DNA from 2 places in the Streptosporangium vulgare genome. Region 1 is predicted to be linked to the other one. Evidence: riboswitches for the same ligand, from Rfam matches in the RefSeq annotation. Region 1 holds a riboswitch; the other holds the start of a gene.

Region 1 (15,846 bases):
GAGGAGCGCCTCGGAGAAAACCCGGTCGCCCGGCGGCATGACACGCTCCCCCTGGCATGCGCCGACGGATCGGTCCGGTCCGTCGGCGCGTGCCCCGGGGGAACCGGTGAGGCCGTGGGTCAGGCGCCGTCCTCCAGGTCTCCCTCGGACTTGAGGTAGACCTCCTGGAGGTCGCGCAGGATCGCGGGGTCGGGGTGCTCCCACATGCCCCGGTTGGCCGCCTCCAGCAACCGCTCGGCGATCCCGTGCAGCGCCCACGGGTTGGATTTGGCCATGAACGCCTGGTTCTCCGGGTCCAGTACATAGGTCGCGGCCAGCTTGTCGTACATCCAGTCGGCGACGACGCCGGTGGTGGCGTCGTAGCCGAACAGGTAGTCGACGGTGGCGGCCAGCTCGAAGGCGCCCTTGTAGCCGTGCCTGCGCATCGCGGCCAGCCAGCGGGGGTTCACCACCCTGGCGCGGAAGATCCTGGACGTCTCCTCGGAGAGCGTCCTGGTGCGGACCGCGTCCGGCCTGGTGCTGTCGCCGATGTAGGCGGCCGGGGCCTTGCCGGTGAGCGCCCGGACGGTGGCGATCATGCCGCCGTGGTACTGGAAGTAGTCGTCGGAGTCGGCGATGTCGTGCTCGCGGGTGTCGACGTTCTTGGCCGCCACGGCGATCCTGCGGTAGGCCGTCTCCATGTCCTGCCTGGCGGGAACGCCGTCGACGCCCCGGCCGTAGGCGAAGCCGCCCCAGACCGCGTACACCTCGGCCAGGTCGGCGTCGTCGCGCCAGTTGCGGCTGTCGATCAGCGGCAGCAGCCCGGCCCCGTAGGCGCCCGGCCGGGAGCCGAAGATCCGCATGGTGGCCCTGCGCTCGTCGCCGTGCCCGGCCTGGTCGGCGAGCACGTGCGCCCGCACGTAGTTGAGCTCCTCGGGCTCCTCCAGCCCGGCCGCGAGCCGTACGGCGTCGTCCAGCATCGCCACGACGTGCGGGAAGGCGTCGCGGAAGAAGCCGCTGATCCTGATGGTGACGTCCACGCGCGGGCGGCCCAGCTCCGCGGCGGGGATGGGCTCCAGGCCGGTGACGCGGCGCGAGGCCTCGTCCCAGAGCGGCCGCACGCCGAGCAGCGCCAGCACCTCGGCGACGTCGTCCCCCGCGGTGCGCATGGCGCTGGTCCCCCAGACCGACAGTCCGACCGAGCGCGGCCAGTCGCCGGTGTCGGCGCGGTAGCGCTCCAGCAGGGAGTCGGCCATCGCCTGGCCGGTCTCCCACGCCAGCCTGCTCGGCACGGCCTTGGGGTCGACCGAGTAGAAGTTGCGGCCGGTGGGGAGCACGTTGATCAGCCCGCGCAGCGGCGACCCGCTCGGCCCGGCCGGGACGTAACCGCCGTCGAGGGCGTGCAGGATCGCGTCGATCTCGTCGGTGGTACGCGCCAGCCGGGGCACGACCTCGACGGCGGCGAACCGCAGGATCCGCTCCACCGTCCCGAGGTCCGCGCCGGGGGCACCGGTCGATCCCCCCGCGTCACCCGCGCCGGGGGCCTTCCCGGGGGCCTCCTGCGGGTCGGCCGGAACGGCGGCGCCGGGCCCGCCGCCCTGACCGGTCACGCCGTTCGCGCCCGCCACGTCGGCCCCGCCGACCGTGCCGGTCGCGCCGGTCGCGCCGGTCGTGCCGGTCGGAACGGCCGGGGTGTCCGCCCGGCCCAGGATCTCGGCGGTCACCTCCCCCGCCGCCGACGGGTCCCAGCCGCGCTGTTCCATGGCCTCGACCAGGGCGCGGGCCAGGGTCTCGGCCTCGTCGACGCCGATCCGTCCCGCGCTGCCGTCCTCGGCCAGGCCGAGGGCCTCGCGCAGCCCGACGAGCGCCTCGCTGCCCGCCCACATCTGCCGGGCGCGGAGCATGGCCAGCACCAGGTCGACGCGCGGCTGCCCCTCGGGGGCGGCTCCCAGCACGTGCAGGCCGTCGCGGATCTGGACGTCCTTGACCTCGCACAGCCAGCCGTCGATGTGCAGCAGGAAGTCGTCGAACTCGGCGTCGTGCGGGCGGTCGGCGACGCCGAGGTCGTGGTCGAGCCTGGCCGCCTGGATCAGCGTCCAGATCTGGGCGCGGATCGCGGGCAGCTTGGCCGGGTCCATCGCCGCGATGGAGGCGTGCTCGTCGAGGAGCTGCTCCAGCCTGGCCATGTCCCCGTAGCTGTCGGCGCGGGCCATCGGCGGGACGAGGTGGTCGACCAGGGTGGCGTGCGCGCGGCGCTTGGCCTGGGTGCCCTCACCGGGGTCGTTCACGAGGAACGGGTAGATGAGCGGCAGGTCGCCGAGCGCGGCGTCCGGGCCGCAGGAGGCCGACAGGCCCGCCGACTTGCCCGGCAGCCACTCCAGGTTGCCGTGCTTGCCCACGTGGACCACGGCGTGCGCGCCGAAGCCGTCGGCCAGCCAGCGGTAGGCGGCCAGGTAGTGGTGGCTGGGCGGCAGGTCGGGGTCGTGGTAGATCGCGATGGGGTTCTCGCCGAAGCCGCGCGGCGGCTGCACCATGACCACCACGTTGCCCGAGCGCAGCGCGGCCAGCACGATCTCGCCCTCCGGGTCGCGCGACCTGTCCACGAACAGCTCGCCGGGTGCCGGGCCCCAGTGCTCCTCCATCCGGGCGCGCAGGTCGGCGGGGAGGGTGGCGTACCACTCGGCGTACCGGCTCGCCGCGATGCGCACCGGGTTTCCGGCGAGCTGCTCCTCGGTGAGCCAGTCCTGGTCCTGTCCGCCCGCGGCGATCAGCGCGTGGATGAGCGCGTCGCCGTCCTGGCCGGTCACCCCGGGCAGCTCGTCCTCGGCGCCGATGTCGTACCCGCGCTCGCGCAGCGCGGCCAGCAGCCGCACCAGGCTGGCCGGGGTGTCCAGGCCGACGGCGTTGCCGATGCGGGCGTGCTTGGTGGGGTAGGCCGACAGCATCAGCACCAGCCGCCGCTCGGCGGGCGGGATGTGCCGCAGCGCGGCATGGCGTACCGCGATGCCCGCCACCCGCGAGGCCCGCTCGGGGTCGGCCACGTAGACGGTGAGCCCGTCCTCGTCGATCTCCTTGAAGGAGAACGGCACCGTGATGATCCGCCCGTCGAACTCGGGGATCGCGACCTGGGTGGCGGCGTCCAGCGGGGACAGGCCGTCGTCGTTCTCCTCCCAGGAGGCCCGGCTGCTCGTCAGGCACAGGCCCTGCAGGATCGGCACGTCCAGCTCGGCGAGCGCGCCGACGTCCCAGGCCTCGTCGTCCCCGCCCGCCGACGCGGTCGCCGGACGGGTGCCGCCCGCGGCGAGCACGGTCACCACCAGGGCGTCCACCGTGCGCAGGACCTCCACCAGGCCGGCCTCGGCGGTGCGCAGGGAGGCGCAGTACACCGGCAGCGCCCGCGCTCCCGCGTCCTCGATCGCCGAGCAGAGCGCCTCGACGAAGGCCGTGTTGCCGGACACGTGGTGGGCCCGGTAGTAGAGCACCCCGACGACGGGCCCGTCCTGGTCGCGCGCCTCGCGCTCCAGCGTCCCCCACGTGGGGGTGGGCTCGGGCGCGGCGAACCCGTGGCCGGTGAGCAGCAACGTGTCGGACAGGAAGTGGTGCAGCTCGGTCAGGTTGGCCGGGCCGCCGTGGGCGAGGTAGGCGTGCGCCTCGGCGCAGACCCCGCCGGGCACGGTGGACAGCTCCATCAGCTCGGCGTCCGGCGCCTGCTCGCCACCGAGCACGACGACGGGCCGGGGACCGGCGAGCAGGGCGTCCAGCCCCTCCTCCCAGGCGCGGCGGCCGCCCAGCAGGCGTACCACGACCAGGTCGGCGCCCTCCAGCAGCGGCGGGAGGTCGGCGGCGGCGAGCCTGGCGGGGTTGCCGAGCCGGTAGTCGGCGCCGCTCGCGCGGGCGCTCAGCAGGTCGGTGTCGGAGGTCGAGAGCAGGAGGATCACGCGCCACACTCCAGGAGAGGAAGGGCGGTACGGCCCAGGGATGCCACGGCGTGGCGGGGAAACGGCGATGCTGTGGCGCCGCCGGGGAACGGGGAGAGGCGCGCCGCACGGTGGGGGAACGGAGACAGACGCGCGGCGTCGCGGGGGAACGGGGAGAGGCGCACCGCCTGGCGGGGCGACAGTGATGCCGCCGCGTTACGGGAGAACGGTGAAGAACGCGCGGCATCGCGGGAGAACGGCGATGCCACGGTGTCGCGGGGGAACGGCGAAGAGCGCACGGAGCTTCCTCCCTCGGGGTCCTCGCCCCGGGTCGTCGTCGGCCGCGACGGCTGGAGTCTCCTGGCTCCCGGATCGGTGCTCACCCCGGCCTTCCCGCCCGTCGTCGGACAGTGGCCCGGGTGGGGTTCGCTCCCCGGTTACAGTGGCGGGACCGCGCCGGAATCACACCGGCTTCCTCCCTTGCCGTCGCCACCGATGACACTACGGCAGTCCGGTTCGTTGCAAGAAACTGGCGTTAACATCCTTCGCGTGTCCATTGCCGACTTTTCCGGACGATCGCGACTCGACGCGTGCCCCGGGGCGCTTCAGGTCCATGCCGCCGCGGACGGCGGCCTGGCCCGCGTCCGCGTGCCCGGTGGCCGTCTCACCCCCTTCCAGCTGCGCGAACTCGCCGAGGCCGCGTCGACGTACGGCGGCGGTGTCATCGAGCTCACCTCCCGCGCGAACGTCCAGGTGCGCGGCCTCGGCCCGTTCGACCCGTCCAGCCCGGACAGCGACACGGAGAGCGGTGCGGGGAACGTCGCGGGGAACGTCGCGGGAAGCGGGTTCGCCGCGCGGATGGCGAGGGCGGGCCTGCTGCCCTCGGCGACGCACGAGCGGATCCGCAACATCCTCGCCTCCCCGCTGACCGGACTGGACGGGCCGGACGGACTGGACGGACTGGACGGACTGGACGGGCCCGCCAGGCTGAGCACACCGAGCGGACCAGGCGGGGCGAGCGGGCCGAACGCGGCGAGCGGACCGGGCGGAACGGAGGCTCCGGACAGCGGGGACGCTCCGAACCGTCCGGACCGGCCAAGCCGTTCAGGCCATCCGGAGGGCGGCGGGATCGTCGACATCACACCGCTGATCGGCGAGCTGGACCGGAGGCTGTGCGCCCGCCCCGCCCTCGCCGCCCTGCCGGGGCGGTTCATGTTCGCCCTCGACGACGGCCGGGGGGACGTGGCCGGACTGGGCGCGGACGCCGGGATCCTGCCGACGGGGCCGGACGAGGCCGCGCTGCTCCTCGCCGGGACCGACACCGGCCTGCGCGTGCCGCTCAACGAAGCCGTGACCGCCCTGCTCGCCGCGGCCGAGGGGTTCCTCGACGAGCTGGCCACCCGGGACGTCACCGCCTGGCGGATCGCCGAACTCCCCGGCGGCTCCTCCCTGGTCGCCGCCCGGGTGCGAACCGCCCTCGGGATCCCCGGTACGACGCCCTTCGACCCGGTGAGGCCGCGGGTCGTGTCCCTCGGACCGGTCGGTGTCATCGGGAGCACGGACGGGACAGGGGACGGGACGGGGAGCGCGACCGGCACCGGAGGCGAGACGGCTCCCGGAAGCGGTACCGGGCGCGGCGTCGGGGACGACGTCGAGGGCGGCACCGAAGAGGAGCTCGAAGCAGGCGCCGGCGACGGCACCGGCGACAGGGGCGCGCGGGTCGCGCTCGGGGTGGCGATCCCGCTGGGGCGGCTGACCTCCGCGATGGCGCTGCTGCTCGCGGACGCCGCCTCGGGCGGGGAGATCCGGCTCACGCCGTGGCGTGGCGTGGTCCTGCCCGGCCTGGACCGCGCCGAGGTCGCGGGCACGGCCGCCCGACTGGAGGCCGCCGGGCTGGTCGTCGACCCCGCCTCGCCGTGGATCGGTGTGACGGCCTGCACCGGCCGCCCCGGCTGCGCCAAGTCCCTGGCCGACGTCCAGGCCGACGCGGCCACCGCGATAACCATCGGCACGGCTCCGCCGTCCGCCACCCCGCCGTCCACGACCTCACCTGTCGGGAGCGAACCCTCCGGGAGCGAACCCTCCGGAGACGAGCCGTTGGAGAGCGGGCCGTCCGGAAGCGGGCCGTACAGGAGCGAGCAGGCCGGGAGCGGGCCGTCCGTGGCCCCGCCGTCCGGGAAGGGGCCGGGCACCGATACGCTCCCCGTGCACTGGGCGGGCTGCGGCAGGCGCTGCGGCCGTCCGAGGGGGCGGGTCGCGGATGTGGTCGCCACCGGTGACGGCTACCGCCTGGAGCTGGACGGCACCGGCCTGACCTGCTCCGGCATCGAGGAGACCGCGGCCGCGCTGGTGGCCGCCAGAGGGGAAATGTGATCGACTACGTCCGCGACGGCGCGGAGATCTACCGCCGCTCCTTCGCCACCATCCGCGCGGAGGCCGACCTGTCCGGCCTGCCCGCCGACGTCGCCCGGGTCGCGGTCCGCATGATCCACGCCTGCGGGATGGTCGACCTGGTGAGCGACCTGCGCTGGTCACCCGGTGTGGTGGCCTCGGCGCGCGAGGCGCTCCGCGCGGGCGCGCCGGTGCTCTGCGACGCCATGATGGTCGCCTCCGGGGTGACCCGGCGGCGCCTGCCCGCGGGAAACGAGGTGGTCTGCACCCTCGGTGACCCCCGGGTGCCGGAACTCGCCGCGGAACTGGGCACCACCCGTAGCGCCGCCGCGCTGGAGCTGTGGCGCGACAGGCTCCAGGGCTCGGTGGTCGCGATCGGCAACGCGCCGACCGCGCTGTTCCGGCTGCTGGAGATGGTCGAGGAGGGCGCGGGCCGTCCGGCCGCCGTGCTCGGCGTCCCGGTCGGTTTCATCGGTGCCGCGGAGTCCAAGCAGGCCCTCGCCGAGCACCCGGCGAGGCTGGAGTACCTCGTCGTGAGCGGACGCCGGGGCGGAAGCGCGATGACCGCCGCCGCGGTCAACGCGATGGCGAGCGAGGAAGAGTGAGCGACGACGTGAGCGCACGCGTGACCGGACGACTGTGGGGCGTGGGACTCGGCCCCGGCGACCCCGAGCTGGTGACCGTCAAGGCCGCCCGCCTGATCGGTGAGGCGGACGTGATCGCCTTCCACAGCGCCCGCCACGGCCGGAGCATCGCCCGCTCGGTGGCCGCCCCCTACCTGCGGGAGGGTCAGGTCGAGGAGGCGCTCATCTATCCGCTCACCACCGAGACCACCGACCACCCCGGCGGCTACCAGGGAGCGATCGACGACTTCTACGCCGCCTGCGCGGTGCGGCTGGCGGCCCATCTGGACGCCGGGCGCGACGTGGTGGTGCTGTGCGAGGGCGACCCGCTCTTCTACGGCTCGTACATGCACATGCACAAGCGCCTGTCGCACCGCTACGTCACCGAGGTCGTGCCGGGCGTGACGTCGGTGAGCGGCGCCTCGGCGGTCCTGGGGCGCCCGCTGGTCGAGCGGGACGAGGTCCTCACCGTGCTGCCGGGGACGCTCCCGGCCGAGGTGCTCGCCGAGCGCCTGGCGTCCACCGACTCGGCGGCGGTGCTGAAACTCGGCCGTACGTTCACCAAGGTCCGTGACGCGCTGGCCGAGGCCGGGCGGCTCGACGAGGCCTGGTACGTCGAGCGCGCCACCACCGGGCAGCAGCGGCTGGCCCCGCTCGCCGAGGTCGACCCCGGCAGCGTCCCGTACTTCTCTCTGGCGCTGATCCCCAGCCCCGTCAACGCGACGGGCCCCGCGCCCGCCGCCGGGACCGGGAACACGGGCGAGGTGAGGGCACGCGGTGAGGTGGTCGTGGTGGGGCTCGGTCCCGCCGGGCGGCCGTGGCTGACGCCGGAGGCGCAGGAGGCGCTGGCCGGCGTCGACGAGCTCGTCGGGTACGGCCCCTACCTGGACCGCGTCCCGCCCAACCCGCGCCAGCGGCGCCACCCCACCGACAACCGGGTGGAGGCCGAGCGGGCCGCGCACGCGCTGGAGCTGGCCGCGGCCGGATCGAGGGTGGCCGTGGTCTCCTCGGGCGACCCCGGGGTGTTCGCGATGGCCAGCGCGGTGCTGGAGGTGGCGTGCGAGCCGAGGTTCGCGGACGTGCCGGTACGGGTGCTGCCCGGCCTGACCGCGGCGCACGCGGTGGCGAGCAGGGCCGGCGCTCCCCTCGGCCACGACTACTGCGTGCTGTCGCTGTCGGACCTGCTCAAGCCCTGGGAGGTGGTCGCCGAGCGGATCAGCGCCGCGGCGAAGGCCGACCTCGTCCTGGCGATCTACAACCCGGCGTCGAAGAGCCGTACCTGGCAGGTGGCCGCCGCGCGGGACCTGCTGCTGGAGCACCGGGCGCCGGAGACCCCCGTGGTCGTCGGCCGCGACGTCGGCGGGGCACGGGAGAGCATGACCGTCACCACCCTCGGCGACCTGGACCCCGACACCGTCGACATGCGCTGCCTGCTGCTGGTGGGCTCGTCCACCACGCGCGTGGTCGAGCGGGGTGACGGCGGCCGGGTGGTGTTCACCCCCCGCCGCTATCCCGCGTGACGCGCCGAGGGCGAGGACCACGGCGAGGATCCCGCCCGGCCGGCCTGCCGCCTTCGAGTCACCCGCCGCGTCCGGCCGGTCCCGTAGCACGGGCGGCCGGTCCCGTCACACGGATCCGGGACCGGCCGCGCTCTCCAGCCAGGCGAGCGCGGCCTCGACGCTCTCCACCGAGGCCACCCCCTCGGGCGGGGGCGGGCGGCGCACGATCACGACCGGCAGCCCGAGCTCGCGGGCGGCGAACAGCTTCGCGGTGGTCATCTCACCGCCGCTGTCCTTGGTGACCAGCACCTCCACCCGGTGCTCGCGCATCAGGGCCAGCTCGCCGTCCACCGTGAACGGCCCCCGGCTGAGCAGCACCTCCAGGCGCCGCGGGACGAGCGGTCCCGGCATGTCCACCGAACGGGCCAGGAACCACTGGCCGTCGAGACCGGCGAAGACCGGCAGGCTGCGGCGTCCCGTGGTGAGGAACACCCGCTCCCCCAGCGAGGGCAGCAGCTCGGCGGCGGCCTCCAGGGAGGGCACCCAGCGCCAGTCGTCGCCGGGGGCCTCCCGCCAGCCGGGCCGCCGCAGGATCAGCAGCGGCAGGCCGGTCCGGTCCGCCGCCTCGACCGCCGAGGCCGTCATCCTCGCCGCGAACGGGTGTGTGGCGTCCACGACGACGTGGACGCCGTGCTCCGCCAGCCACGCCGCGAGCCCGCCCGGACCGCCGAACCCCCCCTCGCGCACCTCCCCCACCGGCAGCTTCGGGTCGCGCACCCGGCCCGCCAGCGAGGACACCACGCGCGTCCCCGCGCGCCCGGCGAGCGCGGCGGCCAGCCGCCTGGCCTCGTCGGTGCCGCCCAGTATCAGCACGTTCAGCGTGTCCGGCACGCCCTCACCTCGGAACGCGGGATCAGTCACGGCAGCGGGCGGCCGAGTACAGGTGGCTGTCGGGAAACTCCGAGGCGGTCAGCACGCGGCCGACGACGATCACCGCGGTACGGAGGATCCCCGCCTCGCGGACCTGCCCGGCGATGTCGGCCAGGGTGCCGCGCAGGATCACCTCGTCGTCGCGGCTCGCCCTGGCCACCACGGCCACCGGGCAGTCGGCGCCGTAGTTGGGGACGAGCTCCGCCGCCACGGCCTCGACGCGCTGCACCGCCAGGTGCAGGACCATCGTGGCCCGGCTGCGGCCGAGCGTGCCGAGGTCCTCGCCCTCGGGCATGGGGGTGGCGCGCACCGACGTACGGGTCAGCACGACCGTCTGCCCCACCCCCGGCACGGTGAGCTCGCGCCGCAGCGACGCCGCGGCGGCGGCGAAGGCGGGAACGCCCGGGATCACCTCGTACGGCACCCCCTCCGCGTCCAGCCTCCGCATCTGCTCGGCCATCGCGCTGAACACCGAGGGGTCGCCGGAGTGCAGCCTGGCCACGTCGTGCCCGGCCCCGTGGGCGGAGACCATCTCCGCGACGATCTCCTCCAGGGCCATCCTCGCGGTGTCGACCAGCCGCGCGCCCGGCGGGCACGACTCCAGCAGCTCCGCCGGGACCAGCGACCCGGCGTACAGGCACACCGGCGCGGACGCGATCGCCCGCTGGCCCCGCACGGTGATGAGATCCGCGGCACCCGGCCCGGCCCCGACGAAACGTACCGTCATCGCTTCTCCTCCGGGGTGAGCGGCTTGACCGCGGTCCAGATCGTGACGGGCATCATGGGCCGCCAGCCGGTGAACCCGCCGACCGGGGCGGCCCTGCTGACCGCGAGCCTGACCATGCCGCCGCCGAGCCTGCCGTGCCAGAGCGCCAGGACCGCCTCCGACTCGACGGTCACCGCGTTGGCCACCAGCCTGCCGCCCGGCCGCAGCGCCTCCCAGCACGCCTCCACCATCCCGGGAACGGTCACCCCGCCGCCGACGAAGACGGCGTCGGGCCGCTCCAGCCCGGCGAGCGCGGCGGGCGCGGCACCGGTCACCACGTCGAGACCGGGAACGCCCAGCGCCGCGGCGTTGCGGGCGACCCCGGCCGCCCGGCCCGGGTGGGACTCCACCGCGACGGCCCGGTTGTCCGGGTGCGCGCGCATCCACTCGATGCCGATGCTGCCCGCGCCCGCGCCGACGTCCCACAGCAGTTGCCCGGGGACGGGCGCCAGCCGGGACAGGGTGACCGCGCGCACCTCGCTCTTGGTGAGCTGGCCGTCGTGCTCGAACGCCTCGTCGGGCAGGCCGGGAAGGCGGGGCAGCGGAACGGTCCCGGCGTCGGCGCGGCACTCCACGGCGACGACGTTGAGATCGTGGGTCGTCGGCGGGGACCAGGTGGCGGCCGTACCGGAGAGCACGCGTTCCCCGGCGCCGCCCAGCCGTTCCAGGACCGTCACCGGGCTCGCGCCGTAGCCCCGGGCGGCGAGCAGCCCGGCGACCCGGGCCGGGGTGCGGCCGTCGGCGCTGAGGACCAGGAGACGGCGGCCGTCGTGGACGAGCGGGTGCAGCACCTCGGCGGGGCGCGTCACGAGGCTGACCACCTCGACGCGGTCGGCCGCCCAGCCGAGCCTGGCGCAGGCCAGGGAGACCGACGACGGGTGCGGCAGGACCCGGACCCGGTCCGCGCCGAGCAGCCGCACCAGGGTCGTGCCGATGCCGTGGAACATGGGGTCGCCGCTGGCCAGCACGCACACCCTGCGTCCCCGGTGGGAGGCGATCAGCTCGGGCAGGGCCGGGAGCAGCGGCGAGGGCCAGACGACGCGCTCGGCACCGGACCCGATCCCGGACCCGGCACCGGCCTCGGCACCATGCCCAGCCCCGGTCCCGGCCCCGGTGCCGGACTGGACACCATGCCCGCTCCCGGACTCGGCACCGGTTTCCGGGACGAGTCCCAGGTGCCGGGCACCGCCCATCAGGACCTCGGCCGCGCGCAGCTCGCGCCGCGCCGCCTCGGAGAGACCGGCCCAGCCGTCGTCCCCGATGCCGACGACGGTGACGGCGAGATCAGCGGGGCCGACGGGATCGGCCGAGGCGGAGGTGGCGAGGCCGGAGGGAACAGGGCCGGAGGGGACGGGGTCAGACATTGCCCAGCACCCGGGTGATGCGGATCTCGACCACGACGCGGGCGGGGTTCTCCCTGGGCACGCGGTAGCGCTCGGCGTAGCGGCGCTCGGCGTCGGAGACCGACTCGGGGTCGGTACGGATCACCGCGCGCCCCTCCAGGGTCGACCAGCGGCGCCCGTCCACCTGGCAGACCGCGACGGCCGCGCCCTCGTCCCCCGCCGCGAGCACGTGGCGGACCTTGTGCGAGCCACCCGAGGTGATCACCCTGGCGATCCCCGCGTCGGCGTCCAGCGTCACCCCCACCGGGATGACGTGCGGCGTGCCGTCGGCGCGCACGGTCGTCATCGTGCACAGGTGACGCTCCCGCCAGAACGCGCGGAGTTCCTCCCCGAGATCCTTCAACAGCCGATCCTTCCCCGATACCGGTTCCACCGGGCGACATGGTAGCCCCGGGCCGCGTCCACCACCGGACCCGGCCGCCGGTCAGGCCGGTACGGTCGCCCCCGCCAGGCCCGGCCGAGGGCGACCGGCGCCACCCGATCGGAGCGGCGCCGGTCCGCAGCGCCACCCCGGCCGGAGCGGCACCGGTCGACGGCCGCCGCCCCGATCGGGGTGGCGGCCGTCGACCGGTGCCGTCAGTCCTCCGCGACGGGCCGGTCGCGCTCCTCCTCGTAGGCCCGCAGGACCTCCTCGCGCCGCTCCGCCGGGAGCCGGTCGATGTACAGGCGGCCGTCGAGGTGGTCCGTCTCGTGCTGCAGGCACCGGGCCAGCACCCCGGTGCCCTCGACCGTCAGGGGCGCCCCGGTGACGTCGAAACCGTGCACGACCGCCCGGTCGGACCGGGCGAGCGACGCCCGCTGTCCCGGCACCGACAGGCACCCCTCCTCGTAGTCCGCCAGGGTGAGCGCGGCGGCCTCGGGCAGCACCAGGACCGGGTTGACCACGACGCCCTTGCGGTACTCCTCGGTGTCGTCCGGGCAGTCGTAGACGAACACGCGCAGGGGAACCCCGATCTGGTTGGCCGCGAGCCCCACTCCGTCGGCGGCGTACATGCTGGCGAACATGTCGTGCACCAGCGTGACCAGGTCCTCGTCGAAACGGGTGACCGGCTCGCAGGGCCGGTGCAGCACCGGGTCGCCGACGTGACGGATGGGCGCGGGACGGCCCTCTCCACTCGCCCGCATCTCTCAGCCTCCCGCGCTGAAGATGACGTCGCCGGGCGTGACCCTCACGGTGACGCGCCGCTCGTCCGGGGTCCGGAAGGGATAGGACTCCACCCCGAGATACTTCTTCGCCAGGTGGTCGATGACCTCGTCCGCGCCCTCCAGCTCCAGCCGGGCCGTACCCGAGACGCTGACCAGGCGATGGGCGTCCTCGGGATCGAGGACGCTCACCGACACGCGCGGGTCCTCGCGCAGGTGGCGCTCCTTCGCCCGGCCGACGGCCGTGTTGAAGACGACGTCGTCCCCGTCGACGTCGACCCACACGACGGTGCTGTGCAACGAACCGTCCGGCCTCACGGTGGTCACCCAGGCGTGGATGGGCCGCTCGAGCAGTTTCCTGGCGTCTTCACTGAGTCTTCCCACCGGGACCTCCACGTCACGAACGATGCCTATGAGGTCATCGAACATCACGCACACGCGATCACTTCCATCGCCCCCGGGAAAACCCGCGGCGCCCGGGAGACCGGATGCGCACCCGGCCGGGGGCGAGCACCGAACCCGCACATTACTAAATGTTGACTATCAATAACTCTCCGTGTTACCACTTGACCCGGCATTCCGGTGGCGACCTAAGGGGATCGATGTCGTTTCTCGACCGGTACGAGTCGGCGGCGGAGGACCGGCGGCCCGCCCTGGTCGTCTCCTGGATCCGCACCGAGTGGCGGGAGTTCTTCGCCGAGCTGCGGGAACGGCGCCCGATCATGCACACGCCGCTGCTCACCCTGGTCACCCGGTTCGCCGACGTCACCGAGGTGCTGTCGCGCGAGCGCGTCTTCACCGTCCGGCTCTACGCCCCGCGCATGGACCCGTTCCTGGGCGGCGGCTTCATGCTGTCGCAGGACGACACGCCGCTGCACTGGGCGGAGCGGGGGCTCATGCAGAGCGTGCTGCCCGTCCAGGACGTGCCCCGGGTCCGCCGCATGGCCGCCGCCTTCGCCGACGAGGCCCTGGACCGTGCCCGGCCCCGCGGGCGGGTCGAGGCGGTCGCGGAGCTCGCCCGCCACGTCCAGCTGCGCGTCTGCCGCGAATACTTCGGAATGGCGGGCATCGGGCTCGACGAGCTGTCCGCGTGGTCGCGGGCGGCCCAAACCGACATCTTCGGGAACCTGCACGGCGACCCCGCGGTCCACGCCGCCTCGCTGGACGCCGGCGCCCGGCTGCGCGACCGCCTCCACGACCTGATCGACGACCGGCGGGCCCGCCTCGGCTGCGGCGGTGCCGTCCCCGACGACGTGCTGACCCGCCTGCTGCGCGGCCGGCCACCGGAGGAGGTCGCCTTCGGCGACCGGCGCGTGCTGGCCAACCTGGCCGGCCTGCTCGTCGGGTCGGTGGAGAACACCGCGCAGGCCGTGGCCGGAGCGGTCCGGGAGCTCCTGTCGCGAGACGACGCGGGGAGGGCGGCCGTCGCCGCGGCGGCCGAGGCGGATCCGGCGCGTTTCGACGCCCACGCCTGGGAGGCCCTGCGGTTCGCCCCGCCCAACCGGATGATCTTCCGTCTGTGCGAGAGCGACCACGTGCTGGCGGCGGGCACCCCGCGTGCGACGCTCATCCCGGCGGGCACGCTGGTCTTCGCCTGCGTCTCCTCGGCGATGTTCGACGCGGACGCCGTGCCGGAGCCCGACGCCTTCCGCGCCGACCGGCCCTCCCACACCGGCCTGCACTTCGGGTACGGCCCGCACCTGTGCCTGGGACGGCACCTGGGCACCGCGATCGTCCCCGAGGTCGTGCGGCGCGTCCTGCTGCGCCCGGGGGTGCGCCCGCTCCCCCGGGCCGAGGCCGGGATCCGCTTCGGCGATCCCCCCTCCCCGGCCCCTCCCCTCACCCGGCCGGCGCACCCCCGGCAGGCGGCATCCTGGTAGGCATGAGTTATCGCATCTGCGTGGTGTGCATGGGAAACATCTGCCGCTCCCCCATGGCCGAGGTCGTGCTGAGGAAGACGCTCGACGACCACGGCCTCGGCGATCTCGTCAAGGTCGACAGCGCGGGCACCGGCGGCTGGCACCAGGGCGGCCCGATGGACGCGCGGGCCGCCGGGGTGCTCTCCGAGCACGGCTACGACGGTTCGGAGCACCGCGCCCGGCAGTTCCTGAGCGACTGGTACGACCGGGTCGACCTGGTGCTCGCCATGGACGCCCACAACCTCGGCGCCCTGCGCCGCCTCGCCCCCGACGGCGCGGACGTGCGCCTGTTCCGCTCCTTCGACCCCGCCGCCCCCGAGGGCGCCGAGGTGCCCGACCCGTACTACGGCGAGCGCGAGGGGTTCGCCGAGGTGCTGGAGATGGTCGAGGCCGCCTCCAAGGGCCTGGCCGAGCACCTGGCGGTCATCCTCAGGTGAGATCTTTCCTTTTCTCGCGTGGGGGTTTCACCCGCGCCACCGCCTTTACAAAGTAGATCAAAAGTTGTCCGACCGGCCCTCGTGAGTGCGGGCGCCGTCCCACCCGGCCCGCGAGGTGAGCGCCGCCCGATCCCGCATCCCGGTCACCGGACGTCCCTGCGCGCGAGCGCGACGGCCGCCGCGCCGAGGGCGACGACGACGTACAGGGCCATCACCCCCAGCGCCGCCGGCGGCGACAGCCCGATCCCGGCGGGCGCGTCGCCGAGCCCGACCGCCAGCGGCGGCTCTCCCACGGCCTGCCGGGTCAGGTCCTCCAGCAGCACCGAGCCGACCCTGGCGTTCCACGGTTCGGGCAGCGCGGTCACGAACCTCGGGAGGACGTACAGGTACGTGACGACACCGGTGATCGCCCCGGCGGTGGAACGCAGCACCACGCCCGCGCCGAGCCCGACCATCGCGAGCACCACCACCGACAGCCCGCCGGCGAACATCCCGGGGAACTCCTCCGACAGCGGCGCCGCGAAGCCCGGGATCGGGCGGTCACCGATGATCAACCGGCCGGCGGCGAACGTCACCAGCCCGCTCCCCTGCCCCACCGCGAACGCGACGGCGGCCACGACCGCCGCCCTGGCCACCAGCACCACTCCCCGCTGCGGCACCGCCGTGAAGGAGGTGCGGGCCATGCCGGTGGCGTACTCGGAGGTGAAGGCGAGAACCCCGAGCACGGCCATGCAGATCTGCACCGGCAGCAGGAGGATCTGCTCGGGCCGCGCGGCGCGCAGGGTGGCCCGGCGCCCGGGAGGCAGCCCGTCCCAGAGGCCGCCCACGTAGAGGGTGAA
Region 2 (15,846 bases), on a different contig from region 1:
CTCGCGGCCGTAACCGGCCAGAACGAGCGTCTGGTGGCCACCCTCAAGGAGGCCAGGGACCAGATCGTCGCCTTGAAGGAGGAGGTAGACCGGCTGGCGCAACCGCCGTCCGGGTTCGGTGTGTTCCTCGAAACCAGAGAAGACGGCACGGTGGAGGTCTTCACCGGTGGCCGCAAACTCAGGGTGAACGTGAGTCCCGCGGTGGACGTCGAGGCGTTGAAGCGTGGCCAGGAGGTCATGCTCAACGAGGCGCTCAACGTGGTCGAGGCCCTCGGCTTCGAGGACCTGGGCGAGATCGTGATGCTCAAGGAGCTCCTCGAGGACGGCCAGCGCGCGCTGGTGATCTCGCACGCCGACGAGGAGCGGGTGGTGAAGCTCGCCGAGTCGCTGATGGACCAGCCGATCCGGGCGGGCGACTCCCTGCTGCTCGAGCCCCGCTCGGGCTACGTCTACGAGCGCATCCCCAAGTCCGAGGTCGAGGAGCTCGTCCTGGAGGAGGTGCCCGACATCTCCTACGAGGAGATCGGCGGGCTCATGCGGCAGATCGAGCAGATCCGGGACGCCATCGAGCTCCCGTACCTGCACGCCGACCTCTTCCGCGAGCACAAGCTCCGCCCGCCCAAGGGCGTCCTGCTCTACGGGCCGCCCGGCTGCGGCAAGACGCTCATCGCCAAGGCCGTCGCCAACTCCCTGGCCAAGCAGGTCGCGGAGAAGACCGGTCAGTCCGGCAAGAGCTTCTTCCTCAACATCAAGGGTCCCGAGCTTCTCAACAAGTACGTCGGCGAGACCGAGCGGCACATCCGCCTGGTCTTCCAGCGGGCTCGTGAGAAGGCCTCCGAGGGCACGCCGGTGATCGTGTTCTTCGACGAGATGGACTCGATCTTCCGGACCCGAGGCTCGGGCGTCTCCTCCGACGTGGAGAACACCATCGTTCCCCAGCTCCTGTCGGAGATCGACGGCGTCGAGGGCCTGGAGAACGTGATCGTGATCGGCGCCTCCAACCGCGAGGACATGATCGACCCGGCGATCCTGCGGCCCGGCCGCCTGGACGTCAAGATCAAGATCGAGCGGCCGGACGCCGAGGCGGCCAAGGACATCTTCTCCAAGTACCTCATCCCCGAGCTCCCGCTGCACGACGAGGACCTCTCCGAGCACGGCGCCAACCGGCAGGAGACCATCTCCGGCATGATCCAGCGGGTCGTCGAGCGGATGTACACCGAGAGCGAGGAGAACCGCTTCCTCGAGGTGACCTACGCCAACGGCGACAAGGAGGTCCTGTACTTCAAGGACTTCAACTCCGGCGCGATGATCCAGAACATCGTCGACCGCGGCAAGAAGATGGCGATCAAGCAGTTCCTGGAGACCGGCCAGAAGGGCCTGCGGATCCAGCACCTGCTGGCGGCCTGCGTGGACGAGTTCTCCGAGAACGAGGACCTGCCCAACACCACCAACCCCGACGACTGGGCCCGCATCTCCGGCAAGAAGGGCGAGCGGATCGTCTACATCCGCACCCTCGTGACGGGCAAGCAGGGCACCGAGGCCGGACGTTCCATCGACACGGTGGCCAACACCGGCCAGTACCTGTAACACGTGTGACCGGCGGCGCGGCTCCCCCGAGGGGAGCCGCGCCATCGGTGTTTCTTGCCGTTTTTAATCCCTTTTGTCGCGCGAATCCGTATCTCCTTTCACACCCGTCCCGAAAATGGACAGAAATGGACAGCCGTCACGGGAACCCGAATGATCGAGACGCCGTCCAAGTGGCGTGCGTGAACATTCCGGTCCGGCCGCCCGGTGAACGGCACGGGCTCCCGCGAGGCGCTTCGGGGAAGCGGCCGCCTCGCCGAGCTCGACCTCCTGCGCTTCCTCGCCGCCATCGCGGTGCTCGCCTTCCACTACTTCATCGCCTTCGCCTCGGTGTGGGGCGAGCGTCCGGCGGAGCTGTTCCCGGCGATCTCCACCGTCTCCGGGCTCGGCATCCTCGGCGTCGAGCTCTTCTTCATGATCAGCGGCTTCGTGATCCTGATGAGCATCTGGGGGCGGGGCCTGGGGGCGTTCGCCCTCTCCCGGCTGGTGCGGCTCTTTCCCGCCTACTGGGTCAGCGTGGCCGTCACCGCGGCCGTCTACGGGCTCACCGCCGCCACGGCCCTGGACCCCAAGCTCAGCCTCGGCGAGTACGGGATCAACCTCACGATGCTCCAGCGGGCCTTCGGCGTCTACGACGCCAACGGCGTCTACTGGTCGCTCTGGGTGGAGCTCCGCTTCTACGTGCTGATCTCGATCCTGGTGATCGTGGGGGTGACGCTCAACCGCTGTCTGGTCTTCATGGGCGTCTGGCTGCTGGCGGCCGGGTTCTTCACCGGGAGCGAGGAGGCCTGGGTCGACCTGGTGGTCATGCCCAAGTACGCGGCGTACTTCGTCGGCGGCATGGCGTTCTTCCTGATGACGAGGTTCGGCCCCCGGCTCGTCCTGTGGTGCCTCGCCGGGATCAGCGGTGGGCTGGCGGTCAGCGCGGCGCTCGACCGGGTGGCCGGGCGGATCGAGAACGTCGGCTACGCCGCGATGCCCGTGCCCGAGTGGGCCGTGGTCGCCACCGTGATCGGTTTCTACGTGCTCATGGCGATGGTGGCGCTCGGCTGGCTGGGGTGGCTGCGCTGGCGCGGCCTGGTCGTCCTGGGGGCGCTGACCTACCCGCTCTACCTGTTCCACACCCCGGCCGCCGTGCTGATCGTCCCCGCCCTGCGGGACACGCTGCCGCCCCCGCTGACCGCGCTGGTCACCGTGCTGGCCGCGATGGCGTTCTCCTATCTGGTGTACCGGCTCGCCGAGCGCCCGCTTCAGGAGTTCGTCAAGTCCAGGAGGCGGAGAAGCGCCGCATCCCCGTCCCCGTCACAGCTCCCCGCGCTCTCCTCGATCCCCCTCGCAACGGGCGAAAAGGCTTCGGTGCCATAACTGTCCGACCACCGGGCATAGTGAAGGGTCTAGGGTCGGGAATAGATACCACGGAGAGAATCAGTCCCGGACGAACAGAGGGTGCGCATGACGGTACGGCGGGTGATGGGCATCGAGACCGAATACGGCATCTCCGTGCCCGGACAGCCGGGGGCCAACGCGATGGTGACCTCCTCTCAGGTCGTGAACGCCTATCTGGCGGCCTCGGCCGCGAGGGCGCGGCGCGCGCGATGGGACTTCGAGGAGGAGAACCCGCTGCGGGACGCACGGGGGTTCGACCTCGCGCGGGAGGTGGCCGACCAGAGCCAGCTGACCGACGAGGACCTCGGCCTGGCAAACGTGATCCTCACCAACGGGGCCCGGCTGTACGTCGACCACGCCCACCCCGAATACTCCACGCCCGAGTGCACCAACCCCCGGGCGGCGGTGATCTGGGACAAGGCGGGCGAGCGGGTGATGCACGACGCGGCGGTCCGCGCCTCGGCGATGCCGGCCAACGCCCCGATCCAGCTCTACAAGAACAACACCGACAACAAGGGCGCCTCCTACGGCTGTCATGAGAACTACCTCATGCGCCGGGCCACCTCGTTCGCCGACATCGTCAGGCACCTGACGCCGTTCTTCGTCTCCCGGCAGGTCGTCACCGGCGCGGGCAAGGTCGGCATCGGCCAGGACTCCCGGGGCGAGGGTTTCCAGATCAGCCAGCGGGCCGACTTCTTCGAGGTCGAGGTGGGCCTGGAGACGACGCTCAAGCGGCCGATCATCAACACCCGGGACGAGCCCCACGCCGACCCGGAGAAGTACCGCCGCCTGCACGTCATCATCGGCGACGCCAACATGTCGGAGATCTCGACCTACCTGAAGCTGGGATCGACCGCGCTCGTCCTGGCCATGATCGAGGACAACTACTTCACCCGCGACCTCGCCGTGGACAACCCCGTCCAGGCCCTGCGCGCGGTCTCGCACGACCCCACGCTCAAGTACGAGATCTCCATGCGCGACGGCCGCAAGCTGACGGCGGTGCAGCTGCAGATGGAGTATCTGGAGCTCGCCCGCAAGTATGCCGAGGAACGCAGCGCCAACGGCATGGACGAGCCCACCAAGGACATCCTGGAGCGCTGGGAGTCGGTCCTCACCCGCCTGGCGGAGGACCCGATGCAGCTGTCCGGGGAGCTCGACTGGGTGGCCAAGCTGGAGCTCCTGGAGGGCTACCGCACCCGTGACGGCCTGCCCTGGTCGCACCCGCGCCTGCAGCTCGTCGACCTCCAGTACTCCGACATCCGACCGGACCGGGGGCTCTACAACCGGCTGGTCGCCCGGGGCCGCATGCAGCGCCTGGTCACCGAGGAAGAGGTCCAGCGGGCCATCGAGGTGCCGCCCAACGACACCCGGGCCTACTTCCGCGGCCGCTGCCTGAGCCAGTACAGCGAGTCGGTGGCCGCGGCCTCCTGGGACTCGGTCATCTTCGACATCCCCGGCCGCGAGTCGCTGCAGCGCGTCCCCACCCTTGAGCCGCTGCGCGGCACCAAGGCCCACGTGGGTGAGCTGTTCGACCGCTGCCGTACCGCCGCGGAGCTGGTGACGGCGCTGACCGGCGAGCAGTGACCTCCTGACAGCGACCTCCTGGCAGTGACCTCCTGAGAAGGGGGAGGTGGCCCGGCCGGGCCACCTCCCCCTTTCGGCGTGCCTGAACCCCCTGCCAGCCGGATCCCGGCAAACCGGACACCCGGATTGACGGGGGACGGAGAACCGGGGTACGTTCCGGGTGTTTTGTGGCGGTGCGAGGGAAATCCGGTGAGATTCCGGTGCGGTCGCGCCACTGTAACCGGCTCCACGGAGCCGGAAGCCAGGTCACACTCGGCCGCCACCGACCTACGAAAAGGGACGCGTAAATCCCGGAGGAGGTAGCCGTGAGCCAGATCTCGGCACCGCACGCCCAGCCCATCCCATGGCACTCGCTCACCCGCTGGCTGCTCGCCGTACCGGTGCTGCTGCTCCTCGCCTACCTGGTCACCTTCGACCAGGGAGCGATCTCCCAGGCGGGAAACTACCTGCACGAACTCATGCACGACGGGCGTCACCTGCTCGGCGTGCCGTGCCACTGAGCCACAGGTGATCACCAAACTCATCGTCCGGGGCCTCGTCGTCGGACTGCTCGCAGGGCTGCTCGCGGCCGTCTTCGCCTACACCGTCGGCGAACCGCGCATCGACCAGGCCATCGCGCTGGAGGAGGCGGCCGCCGCGGCCGCCGCCCCGGCCGAATCGCACGACGACACCGGGACCGCCGCCCACTCCCACGACGAGGAGGAGGCACTGGTCAGCAGGGACGGGCAGCGCTTCGGGCTCTTCCTCGCCCTCGGCCTGTACGGCCTGGCGGTCGGGGGCCTGTTCGCCCTCGTCTACGCGGCCGTACGCGGCCGGGCGGGACCCCGCTCGGAACCGGTGCTCGCGGTCACGCTCGCCGCCGCCGCGTTCACCTCCGTCGTTTTCATCCCTTTCGTGAAGTATCCCGCCAACCCGCCGGCCGTCGGTGATCCGGAGACCATCAACCAGCGCACCGTGCTCTACCTGGTCGCGGTGGTCATCGGGATCCTCGCCGTCGCCGCCGCGGTCGCCGCCTACCGCTACGCCTCGCGGAGCGAACCGTGGGTGCGCTGGCTGTCGGCGGGCGTCACCCTCCTCGTGCCCGTCGTCGCGGCCTGGATCCTCCTGCCGGAGATCTCGGAGGTGCCCCGGGGCTTCCCCGCCGATCTCCTGTGGGACTTCCGGGTCGCCTCCATAGGGACCCAGGTGGTCTTCTGGGCCGGTGTCGGCGCGCTGTTCGCCTTCGCCGCCCGCAGGCGCGGCCCGGTGTGACGACCCCCTCGGGGGTCACCCGCCTGCTCCTGGTCTGCCACGCCTCCACCTCGGCGACGGTACGGGCCGCGTTCCCGGGTGACGAACCACTCGACGAACGCGGCCTGCGCCGGGCCGAGGGGATGGCGCGGGACCTCGGCCCGGGGCCCGCGGCCTGCCCCTCCGAGCTGCGCTGCGTCCAGACGGCGGCGGCGCTCGGCCTGCGGGCCGAGCACGACCCGCTGCTGGCCGACTGCGACTACGGCCGCTGGAGCGGGATGACGCTCGGCGAGGTCGAGGCCGCCGAACCCGAGGCGCTCGCCTCCTGGCTCGGCGACCCCGGCGCGGCGCCGCACGGCGGGGAGCCGGTCACCGCGCTCCTCGCCCGGGTGTCCGGCTGGCTCGCCGTCCGGGCCCCCGGCAGGGCCGTCGCGGTCACCCACCCGGCGGTGATCCGCGCCGCGGTCGTCCACGCCCTCGGAGCCCCCGCCCAGGCCTTCTGGCGCGTCGACGTCGCGCCGCTGGCCCGCGTGACGCTCACCGGGCGCGGCGGCCGCTGGCGGCTCAGCTACCTCCCATGACGGTTCGGGCGCCCGGCGACCCTTTGACCCGACAAGACGGACAGGAGATCCCGAAGGTGCGTGACGCCCGCTATCCCTTCACCGCGATCGTGGGGCTGGAGGACCTGAAACTCGCGCTGATCCTCAACGCGGTCTCCCCCCGCGTCGGGGGAGTGCTGGTCAGGGGGGAGAAGGGCACCGCCAAGTCCACGATCGTGCGGGCGCTGGCCGCGCTTCTGCCACCCGTCGAGGTGGTGACCGGCTGCCGCTTCTCCTGCGACCCGGCCGCCCCCGACCCCGGCTGCCCGGACGGGCCGCACGAGGGCCGTACGGAACCCGGGGACCTGCCCGCCACCGTCCGGCCCGACGGAGCTCAGCCTGGTGAAACCCATCCCGACGGAGCTCAGCCTGGTGGAGCTCAGCCCGATGGGGCTCAGCTTGGCGTGGCTCGGTCCGCCGCCGTGCGGGACGGCGCCGCGCGGCCCGCCCGTCTGGTCGAGCTGCCCGTCGGCGCCTCCGAGGACCGCCTCGTCGGCTCCCTCGACATCGAGCGCGCCCTCACCGAGGGCGTGAAATCCTTCGAACCCGGCCTCCTGGCGAGCGCCCACCGGGGCGTCCTGTACGTGGACGAGGTCAACCTCCTCCACGACCACCTGGTGGACCTGCTGCTCGACGCCGCCGCCCTCGGCACCTGCTACGTCGAGCGCGAGGGGGTCTCGGTACGGCACGCCGCCCGGTTCCTGCTGGTCGGGACGATGAACCCCGAGGAGGGGGAGCTGCGCCCGCAGCTGCTCGACCGCTTCGGGCTGACCGTGGAGGTCCGGGCCTCGCGGGAACCGTCCCAGCGGGTGGACGTGGTACGGCGCCGCCTGGCCTTCGAGGCCGACCCCGACGCCTTCGCCGCCGCCTGGTCGGACGAGGAGAGGGCGCTGGCCGCGCGCATCGCCGGGGCGCGCGCCCGGGTCCCCCAGGTCGTCCTGCCGGACGCGGCACTGCTCAGGATCGCCACCGTCTGCGCGGGGTTCGAGGTGGACGGGCTCCGGGCCGACCTGGTCACCGCCGGTGCGGCGATCGCGCACGCCGCCTGGCAGGGCCGCACCACCGTCACCGCCGACGACGTGCGGGAGGCGGCCAGGCTCGCGCTCCCGCACCGCCGACGCCGCGACCCCTTCGACGCGCCGGGCCTGGACGAGTCCAGGCTCCAGGACCTCCTGGACCAGATCCCCGACGATCCCGAGGACCCGGAGGACCCGGACGACTTCGACGGTCCCGGGGGCGCCGACCCCGGCGACGGCCCGGACGGACCGGTGCCCGGCGGCGGCCCCGAGGACGGGGACGCCACCTCCGGCGACCCGGGCGATCCGGGCGTTCCCGGTGATCCTGGCGGAAGCGAGGATGGGGACGGCTCCCGGCCCGCTCTTCCGGACGTCCCGGGCGGTCCCGACCCCGGGACGCGGGAGCCCGCCGCCACCGCGGATCCCGGCGAGCCGCCGGAGAAGACCGGGGGAGTACCGGCCCGCGAGCAGGCCTTCGACGCCGAGCCCGGGGGCAGGACCAGGCTGTTCACCGTCCCGGGCGTCGGCGCGGGGGCCCCCGGGCGCCGGTCGCGCGCCAGGACGCCCCTGGGCCGTACCACGGGGGCCCGGGTCCCCGAGGGCCACCCCGGCTCCCTCCACCTGCGGGCCACCGTCGGCGCCGCGGCCCCGTACCAGGTCGCGCGGGGCAGGAGCGGGCCGGGACTGCTGCTGCGGCGCGGCGACCTCAGGGAGGCGGTCCGCGAGGGCCGCGAGGGCAACCTGGTGCTGTTCGTGGTGGACGCCAGCGGTTCCATGGCCGCGAGGCAGCGCATGCGGGCGGTCAAGACCGCGGTGCTCGGCCTGCTCCTCGACGCCTACCAGCGCCGCGACAAGGTCGGGCTCGTCACCTTCCGGGGCGCCCGCGCCGACCTGGTCCTGCCGCCGACCTCCTCCGTCGAGGCGGGCGCGGCCCGGTTGCGCGAGCTGCCCACCGGGGGGCGTACCCCGCTGGCCGCCGGTCTGCTGCGGGCCGCCGAGGTGCTGCGGGTCGAGCGCCTGCGCGACCCCTCCAGGCGTCCGCTGGTGGTCCTGGTCACCGACGGGCGGGCCACCTCGGGCACCGTCGAGGAGTCCCACCGCGCGGCGGGACTGCTGGCCGGGGTGGCGGGGGTGGTGGTCGACTGCGAGGGCGGCCACGTGCGCCTCGGCCTCGCCGCCTCGCTGGCGGCGCGGATGGGCGCGGAGACCGTACGCCTCGACGACCTCACCGACCTGGCCGGGATGGTCCGCGAGCGGCGCGGCGCCGCGTGAGCGCGATGGACCGGCCGGGACGGCGGGACGGTGAGGACGCCGCGCCGCGTGACCCTGAAAGGGCCGGTGAGGACGGCGGAACAGCGAGGACGGCGGGGCGCGGTGAGGACGCCGCGCAGCGTCGGGGTGCACGGCGGGCGGGGACACCGCGCCGCACGACATGAGCCGCACGACGGTGACACGACATGAGCCGCACGACAGTGAAGGGAGGGCGACGATGCCGCAGGGCAAACCCGTCAGCGTGCCCGAGGACGGCCTGACCACCAGGCAGCGCCGCACCCGGCCGCTGCTGATCGTCCACACGGGACCGGGCAAGGGCAAGTCCACCGCCGCCTTCGGCCTGGCCCTGCGCGCCTGGAACCAGGGCTGGCCGATCGGGGTCTTCCAGTTCGTGAAGTCCGCCAAGTGGCGCATCGGCGAGGAGCGGGCGCTGCGGGTGCTCGGAGACTCCGGCGAGGGCGGTCCGGTCTCCTGGCACAAGATGGGCGAGGGCTGGTCCTGGATCCAGCGCCCCGGCAGCGAGGAGGACCACGCCGCCGACGCCCGCGAGGGCTGGGAGCAGATCAAGCGCGACCTCGCCGCCGAGACGTTCCGCCTGTACGTGCTCGACGAGTTCACGTACCCGATGAAGTGGGGCTGGATCGACGTCGACGAGGTGGTCGAGACCCTGCGCGGGCGCCCCGGCGGCCAGCACGTCGTCGTCACCGGCCGTGACGCCGACCCCCGGCTGCTCGACGCCGCCGACCTGGTCACCGAGATGGGCAAGGTCAAGCACCCCATGGACGCCGGGCAGAAGGGTCAGAAGGGCATCGAATGGTAGCCCGGCTGGTCATCGCGGCCCCCGCCTCCGGAGCGGGCAAGACGACCGTGGCGACCGGTCTGATGGCCGCCCTCGCCCGCCGGGGCATGGCGGTCTCCCCGCACAAGGTGGGGCCCGACTACATCGACCCCAGCTACCACGCCATGGCCACCGGCCGCCCGGGGCGCAACCTCGACCCCTGGCTGGTGGGGGAGGAGCTCGTCGCCCCGCTGTTCCTGCACGGCGCGGCCGGGGCGGACATCGCGGTCGTGGAGGGCGTGATGGGCCTGTACGACGGCGCGGGCTCCACCGAGTTCGCCTCCACCGCGCACGTCGCCAGGCTGCTCGGCGCCCCGGTGGTCCTGGTCGTGGACGCGGCCAAGCAGAGCCGCTCCGTGGCGGCGCTGGTGCACGGTTTCGCCTCCTACGACACCCGGATCAGGCTCGGCGGGGTGATCCTCAACCGGATCGGCTCCGAGCGGCACGAGGCGATCTGCCGCGAGGCGCTCGCCGAGAGCGGCGTCCCGGTGCTCGGCGCGATCCGCCGCAGCGACGCCGTCGCCACCCCCTCCAGGCACCTGGGCCTGGTCCCCGCCGCCGAGCGCCGCACCCAGGCGGGGCGGGCCATGGACGCCGTCGCGGACCTGGTCGCCGCCTCCTGCGACCTGGAGGGACTCCTGCGCCTGGCCCGTACCGCGCCGTCGTTGCCGGCCGTCCCGTGGAGCCCCGGACCGCCCGCCGCTCCCGTCACGAGGATCGCGGTCGCCGGAGGGCAGGCCTTCACCTTCGGCTACACCGAGCAGGCCGAGCTGCTGGCGGCGGCGGGCGCCGAGGTCGTCCCCTTCGACCCGCTCGTCGACGAGGCCCTCCCCGAGGGGGCTCGCGGGATCGTCATCGGGGGCGGTTTCCCCGAGGTCTACGCGGCCGAGCTGTCGGCCAACGAGCCGCTGCGCGAGCGGGTCGCCGCGTTCGACGGGCCGATCTCGGCCGAGTGCGCGGGCCTGCTGTACCTCGCCAGGAGTCTGGACGGCAGGCCGATGTGCGGGGTCCTCGACGTCGAGGCCAGGATGACCGGCACCCTCACCCTCGGCTACCGGGACGCGGTGGCCGTCCGCGACTCGCCGCTCACCAGGGACGGGGAGCGTTACCGGGGGCACGAGTTCCACCGCACCGCGGTCGAGCCCGCCCCCGACCGGCCGCTGTTCCGCTGGCGTGGCGGCGCCGACGGGTTCGCCGACGGCCGGGTCACCGCCTCCTACCTGCACCTGCACTGGGCCGGCAGCCCCCGGCTGGCCTCCAGGTTCGTCGAGGCCTGCCGCCGCGTCCCGGTCGTCCGGCCTCTCCCGATCCGAATCCCGGCCAGGACCGGCTTGAATGGGCCCGAGCTGTTTCGTGATGGTTAGGGAAGATCAAGAAATGTCGATATTCGACCTTTTTGTGGTTTTTTGAGTGCCGCTTGTTCTGATCAATCCTGTCCGTTCGGGAAAACGCCTCCGGCCTGGCCGTCGCGGAACCCCCGGCCTTCCCGGACACGTTCGCCTCGCGGGGTTTGGGCCCGGGCCACGGGAGAAAAGCGGAAGGACGGCCGTCCCCATTCCGAATGGCCGGCCGAAGATCGTACGAGATCCCGCGGGGTGCCGGGTGAAGGTCCCGTGGGGTGCCGGGTGAGGGGCCTGCGGGGTTTCAGGCGAAGGCGTCCGGCGGCAGCCGGGCGGCGGGCAGCCGCGGCGGGGCGAGGGCGACCCCCTCCGTGTGGAGGATCGCCGACAGCATGCGGCCCGCCTGCCCCATGCTGATGCGGGCCGCCGGGTCGCGCCGGAGCAGGCCCTCCAGCACGGGCCACAGCACTCCCGCCCGAGCCACCTGCTCCTGGTGCCCGCCGCCCATGGGGTCACGCGGCGCCGGCGTACGGGAGAGGGGGCGCGGCGGCCGGCCCTCCACCGCGAAGTACAGGCTCGCCCCGAACGACCACAGATCGCCCGCGGGGGTCGGCGGCCCGCCCCGCAGCCGCTCCGGCGCGACGAAGGTGGGAACGTGGACGGTCGGCACGGTCGCGGAGGCGTCCGGATCGCCGTGCAGTGCCGCGATGCCGAAGTCGGCCAGCACCACCCGGTCGCCGGTCAGCAGGATGTTGCGCGGGTTGATGTCCCGGTGCAGGACGCCCGCCCCGTGCGCGTGACGCAGCCCGCCCAGCAGCTGGAAGCCGATCCACGCCGCCCAGTGGACCGGCAGGCGGCCCAGGTGCCGTACGGTCTCCTTGAGCGTGAGGGCCTCCAGCAGCTCCATGACGATCCAGAGCCGCCCGTCCTCCTCCAGGAGGTCGTGCACGGAGATCACCGCCGGGTGGTTCAGCCTCCCGGCCGAGCGTGCCTCGCGCAGTGCCCGTCGCCGCGCGTCGTGCATGTCCGCCCCGTCCTCGCCGAACCGGGGCTGGATCTCCTTGATCGCCACGTTCCGCCTGAGCAGGGAATCGTGGGCCCGCCACACCGTGCCCACGCCGTCCCGCCCGATCGGCGAGGCCAAGTGATAACGATCACCTAGTAAACGTGCCTTTCCCGCATCTGTTCCCATGAATCACCTGTTGCACGATAGAAGCCGGGCCCCTCAGCTGATTCATATTTTCACCTGAAACAGTGCACTATGTGATTACCGACGGTGATTCTCTGTAACGATTCAGACGCATCGGCACGGTGGAATTTTGTTCCATGTCCGTAAAGCCTGATTGTGGAATCAGGAAGACGCCCCGGGGGGCGGCGAAAGCGTTTCGGAAACGCTCGCGAACGGTCTCAGGCCGCGCTGAAACAGCGCACGTCCTCCAGCATCTTCGAGGTCCGCTCGGCGCTCAGCCGCGCCCGCGGATCCTTGCGCAGCAACCCCCGCAGCACCGGCTCCAGGGCGCCCGCCCGCTTCGGCGCGCGCGGTGGCTCGCGCAGCGCCGCCACCAGCGCCGCCATCGAGTTCACCGTACGGAACGGGGTCCTGCCCTCCACCGCCATGTACAGCGTCGCGCCGAACGACCACATGTCCGCCTCGCGGGTGCCGCCCCTGCCCTGCAGCGCCTCCGGCGCGATGAACGCCGGGGTGCCCCGCGTCGAGGTCGTCGCCGCGCCCTCCGGGGCGGCGAAGCCGAAGTCGGCCAGCACCACCCGGTCGCCGGTCAGCATGATGTTGGCGGGCTTGATGTCACGGTGGATCACCCCGCCGTCGTGCGCGTGCCGCAACGCCTCCAGCAGGCGGCACCCCATCGCCGCCACCAGGTCCACCGGGAGCGGGCCCGCCTGCACGAGCGTGTCGTGCAGCGTCAGCGCCTCCAGGAACTCCATGACGATCCAGAGGCGCTCGGCCTCCTCGGTGAGGTTGTGCACCGTCACGATGCCCCGGTGGCTCAGCCGCGCCGCCATGCGCGCCTCTCTCACCACCCGCCGCCGCTGCTCGGCCGCGGCGGCCCCCGGTGGCAGGAGTATCTCCTTGAGGGCCACCTCTCGCTCCAGAAGCAGGTCGTATGCGCGCCAGACGACGCCGGTCGCCCCCTGGCCGACGCGTGAGACGAGCTTGTATCTGCGCGCGATGATGGTGCTCACCTCCCAATGATCGCAGTTTCCAGCCCCGAAGGCCTACCTGGAACGTTCCTTATCTCTCCAGGAGTGTCGGATCTGCCCGGATTCCGCGGGTGACGATGCTCACACGGGGGCGTACGGGCTCGTGGGGCTCGTGCGCGCCCCGGGCGAGGCCCGGCCGAGGCCCGGCCGAGGTCCGGCCGAGGCCCGGGGAGGCCCGGGAAGACCCGGGGGAGCCTCGCGGGGCGCGCGGAGGCTCACAGGAGGCCGACGCCGAGCAGCAGCGTGCCCGCGCCCAGTGACACCCCGCCCGCCGGGACCAGCCAGATCAGTCTGTTCGGCTTCGTGTCGGAGGGGCGCACCACGGACAGGAAGAAACCCAGCGGCATCAGGATGGGCGCCGCCACGATCAGGATCCGGGACAGGTCCTTCAGGCCGCCGGACAGGTCCGCCTGGTCGATGTAGAGCAACGCGACGAGCGCGAAGAGCACCAGGACGCCCGCGTGCGCGTGCCCGGCCCGCCACAGGCCGCGCCGCACCGGATTGTCCAGGTAGCCGGGGATGCCGCGCATGATGTGCCCGAGCAGGGAGACCCCGCCGAAGGCCACGGCGGGCACGGTGATGAGGAGTATTCCCGCGGTGTTCAGCGACGACGGTGACATGGGAGGGCCTCTCGTTGGATAGTGGAGCTAGCCAATTATTGGATAGGGTGGCTATCCAGTCAAGCGGGTGCGGATTTGCCTTGGGGTCCCGGGGAGGGTTCCCTGGCGGGTAGGACCTCGGCACGGCCCGTACGGGCTCCCGTAAAGATCGCGGGACGATCCGCGCGCAATGTCGCCCGGTTCGGGGAAGATATGAATCAGATCCGTCCCCCAGGTGGAGGTGCCACACATGGCAAGCAAGGACACCGGCGGCCAGAAGCAGACCGGCCGTACCGACAAGGAGGTCGAGGAGACCGCTCCGGCGGAAACCTCCGACGTCCAGGAGCGTCACGAGAAGCTCTCCGATGACGTCGACGCGATCCTCGACGAGATCGACGAGGTCCTTGAGGAGAACGCCGAGGAGTTCGTGAGGAGTTACGTGCAGAAGGGCGGACAGTAGGTCCGCCCGGTGGAATCCAGGGTCGGGGGTGAGGGCGGGCCCGGCGAGCAGCCGGAGGATCCGTCCTGACCGCGGCCCGGCCCGGCAGCCGCCGGGCCCGGCGGGCGGGTGACGTACGGCCGTCCCCGCCGGGAGCGCCTTTCCGGTCGTTCCGCCGCCGAGCGCCGTGAGCACGTCGAGCCGATCAGGGGAGGCCCCTCCGGGAACGGTTCCCGGAGGGAATGAGAACCGTCCGGAGTGTGTGGCGGGAAGGCGCGGGCCGGGTCGGCCGCGACCGTTCCCGATCCGGCGGGCCGGTCGTTTCCCGCCGGCTCCGCCACCTCCGCCATCTCTGTCGCCCTGGCCATCCCTGTCACCCGGGGCATCTCTCCCCCGTCGCCCCCGTCGCCCCCGTCGTCCCCGGTCGTCTCGGTGGCGAGGCCCGACATGGTGAGGAACCGTGAGCGCAGGCTCCCCGCGACGCCCATCCGCGGGCGCCGTCCCCGCGTCTTTCGCGGGCACCGTCCCCCGCGTCCCCCATGTCCCTCCCGCGTCCCCCCGCGTCCCCCCGTGTCTCCTCGTGTCTCCTCGTGTCTCCTCGTGACGCCGCCCGCGCCCCTTCGCGGGTCCCGTGAGCGCCGTCCGCGCCTCCTTCTCGGGTGTCCCGTGCCCGTCCCCTTTCGCGGGCGCGCTCCCGTCCGACCCCGCCGACGGGTAGGCCGAGAGCGGCGTCGCCTTCGCGGTATCCGTCGCGTTCGTCGTATTTGTCGTGTTCGGTGGTATCCGTGACGGATCCGGCGGCCGGTGCCGATCATCCGCAAAGATTCAAAAGCCCGGCGCGGGGGGTTCGCGCTGAGCTGATCCAGGGAAGTGCAAGCAGCACGGCAAGATGAGTAAGGTCGGGCCTTAAAGGACTGCACCTTTGGAGGGAGTCGCGTGGGATCTCACAGGGACCTGCCCGCCGGCATGGTGAATCACATCTTTACCGACACCGGGAGCTCCTCGTTCACCGAGTTCGTCAGGTCCCATTCGCCGGACTTGCTGCCTGGCCGTAACGAGGCTTTGGCGACTCCGGTGGGCGACCAGATCCCGCACGCCACCACGATCGTCGCGGCGATGTGCGCCGGTGGCGTGGTGATCGCGGGCGACCGCCGGGCGACCTCCGGCAACATCATCTCCCAGCGTGACATGGAGAAGGTGTTCCGCACCGACGACCACTCCGGCATGGGCATCGCCGGGGCGGCGAGCACCGGCATCGAGATGGCCCGCCTCTACCGGGTGGAGCTCGAACACTACGAGAAGCGCGAGGGCCGCACGCTCTCGGTGACCGGCAAGGCCAACCGGCTCGCCACGATGATCCGCGGCAACCTGCCGATGGCGATGCAGGGACTCGTGGTCGTCCCGCTCTTCGCCGCCTACGACCCCGACGTCGACGGCGGCCGCATCTTCAGCTACGACGTGGGCGGCGGCCCCTACGAGCAGCGCCAGCACCACGCCATCGGGTCGGGCTCGATCTTCGCGCGGGGCGCTCTGAAGAAGCTCTACCGCGAGGGCGCCTCACCCGAGGACACCGTGCTGACGCTGATCCAGGCCCTCTACGACGCGGCCGACGACGACTCGGCGACCGGCGGGCCGGACGTGATCCGCAAGATCTGGCCCGTCGTCGCGGTGATCACCGCCGACGGATACCGCCGCCTCCCCGACGAGGAGGTCGGAGAGCTCGTCCGGGTCGCGGTCGA

The links. A riboswitch is a leader RNA that binds a small molecule or an ion and turns the genes downstream of it on or off. The one in region 1 is predicted to bind cobalamin.
Region 2: it holds a riboswitch for cobalamin, as region 1 does, so the genes downstream of both, ACFFRH_RS17305 (CbtB domain-containing protein) here and cobN (cobaltochelatase subunit CobN) in region 1, are expected to answer to the same signal.

The regions. Positions count from the first base shown of each region.
Region 1 covers NZ_JBHMBS010000017.1:18,656-34,501, forward strand. The annotation lists gene cobN (cobaltochelatase subunit CobN) at 120-3,917, opposite strand; cobalamin riboswitch at 4,228-4,399, opposite strand; gene ACFFRH_RS29310 (ferredoxin-like domain-containing protein) at 4,446-6,269, shown strand; gene ACFFRH_RS29315 (precorrin-8X methylmutase) at 6,266-6,892, shown strand; gene ACFFRH_RS29320 (precorrin-2 C(20)-methyltransferase) at 6,913-8,430, shown strand; gene ACFFRH_RS29325 (cobalt-precorrin-6A reductase) at 8,536-9,300, opposite strand; gene cobM (precorrin-4 C(11)-methyltransferase) at 9,323-10,066, opposite strand; gene cbiE (precorrin-6y C5,15-methyltransferase (decarboxylating) subunit CbiE) at 10,063-11,469, opposite strand; gene ACFFRH_RS29340 (pyridoxamine 5'-phosphate oxidase family protein) at 11,462-11,851, opposite strand; gene def (peptide deformylase) at 12,085-12,633, opposite strand; gene ACFFRH_RS29350 (TIGR03618 family F420-dependent PPOX class oxidoreductase) at 12,637-13,035, opposite strand; gene ACFFRH_RS29355 (cytochrome P450) at 13,254-14,531, shown strand; gene ACFFRH_RS29360 (low molecular weight protein-tyrosine-phosphatase) at 14,534-15,007, shown strand; gene ACFFRH_RS29365 (ABC transporter permease) at 15,151-15,846, opposite strand, start outside.
Region 2 covers NZ_JBHMBS010000007.1:213,168-229,013, forward strand. The annotation lists gene arc (proteasome ATPase) at 1-1,587, shown strand, start outside; gene ACFFRH_RS17295 (acyltransferase family protein) at 1,792-2,949, shown strand; gene dop (depupylase/deamidase Dop) at 3,037-4,554, shown strand; adenosylcobalamin (AdoCbl) riboswitch at 4,709-4,842, shown strand; gene ACFFRH_RS17305 (CbtB domain-containing protein) at 4,860-5,054, shown strand; gene ACFFRH_RS17310 (CbtA family protein) at 5,062-5,805, shown strand; gene ACFFRH_RS17315 (histidine phosphatase family protein) at 5,802-6,365, shown strand; gene ACFFRH_RS17320 (magnesium chelatase subunit D family protein) at 6,362-8,671, shown strand; gene cobO (cob(I)yrinic acid a,c-diamide adenosyltransferase) at 8,889-9,491, shown strand; gene ACFFRH_RS17330 (cobyrinic acid a,c-diamide synthase CobB) at 9,485-10,873, shown strand; gene ACFFRH_RS17335 (serine/threonine-protein kinase) at 11,154-11,993, opposite strand; gene ACFFRH_RS17340 (serine/threonine-protein kinase) at 12,257-13,051, opposite strand; gene ACFFRH_RS17345 (hypothetical protein) at 13,285-13,689, opposite strand; gene ACFFRH_RS17350 (ubiquitin-like protein Pup) at 13,919-14,128, shown strand; gene prcB (proteasome subunit beta) at 15,074-15,846, shown strand, end outside.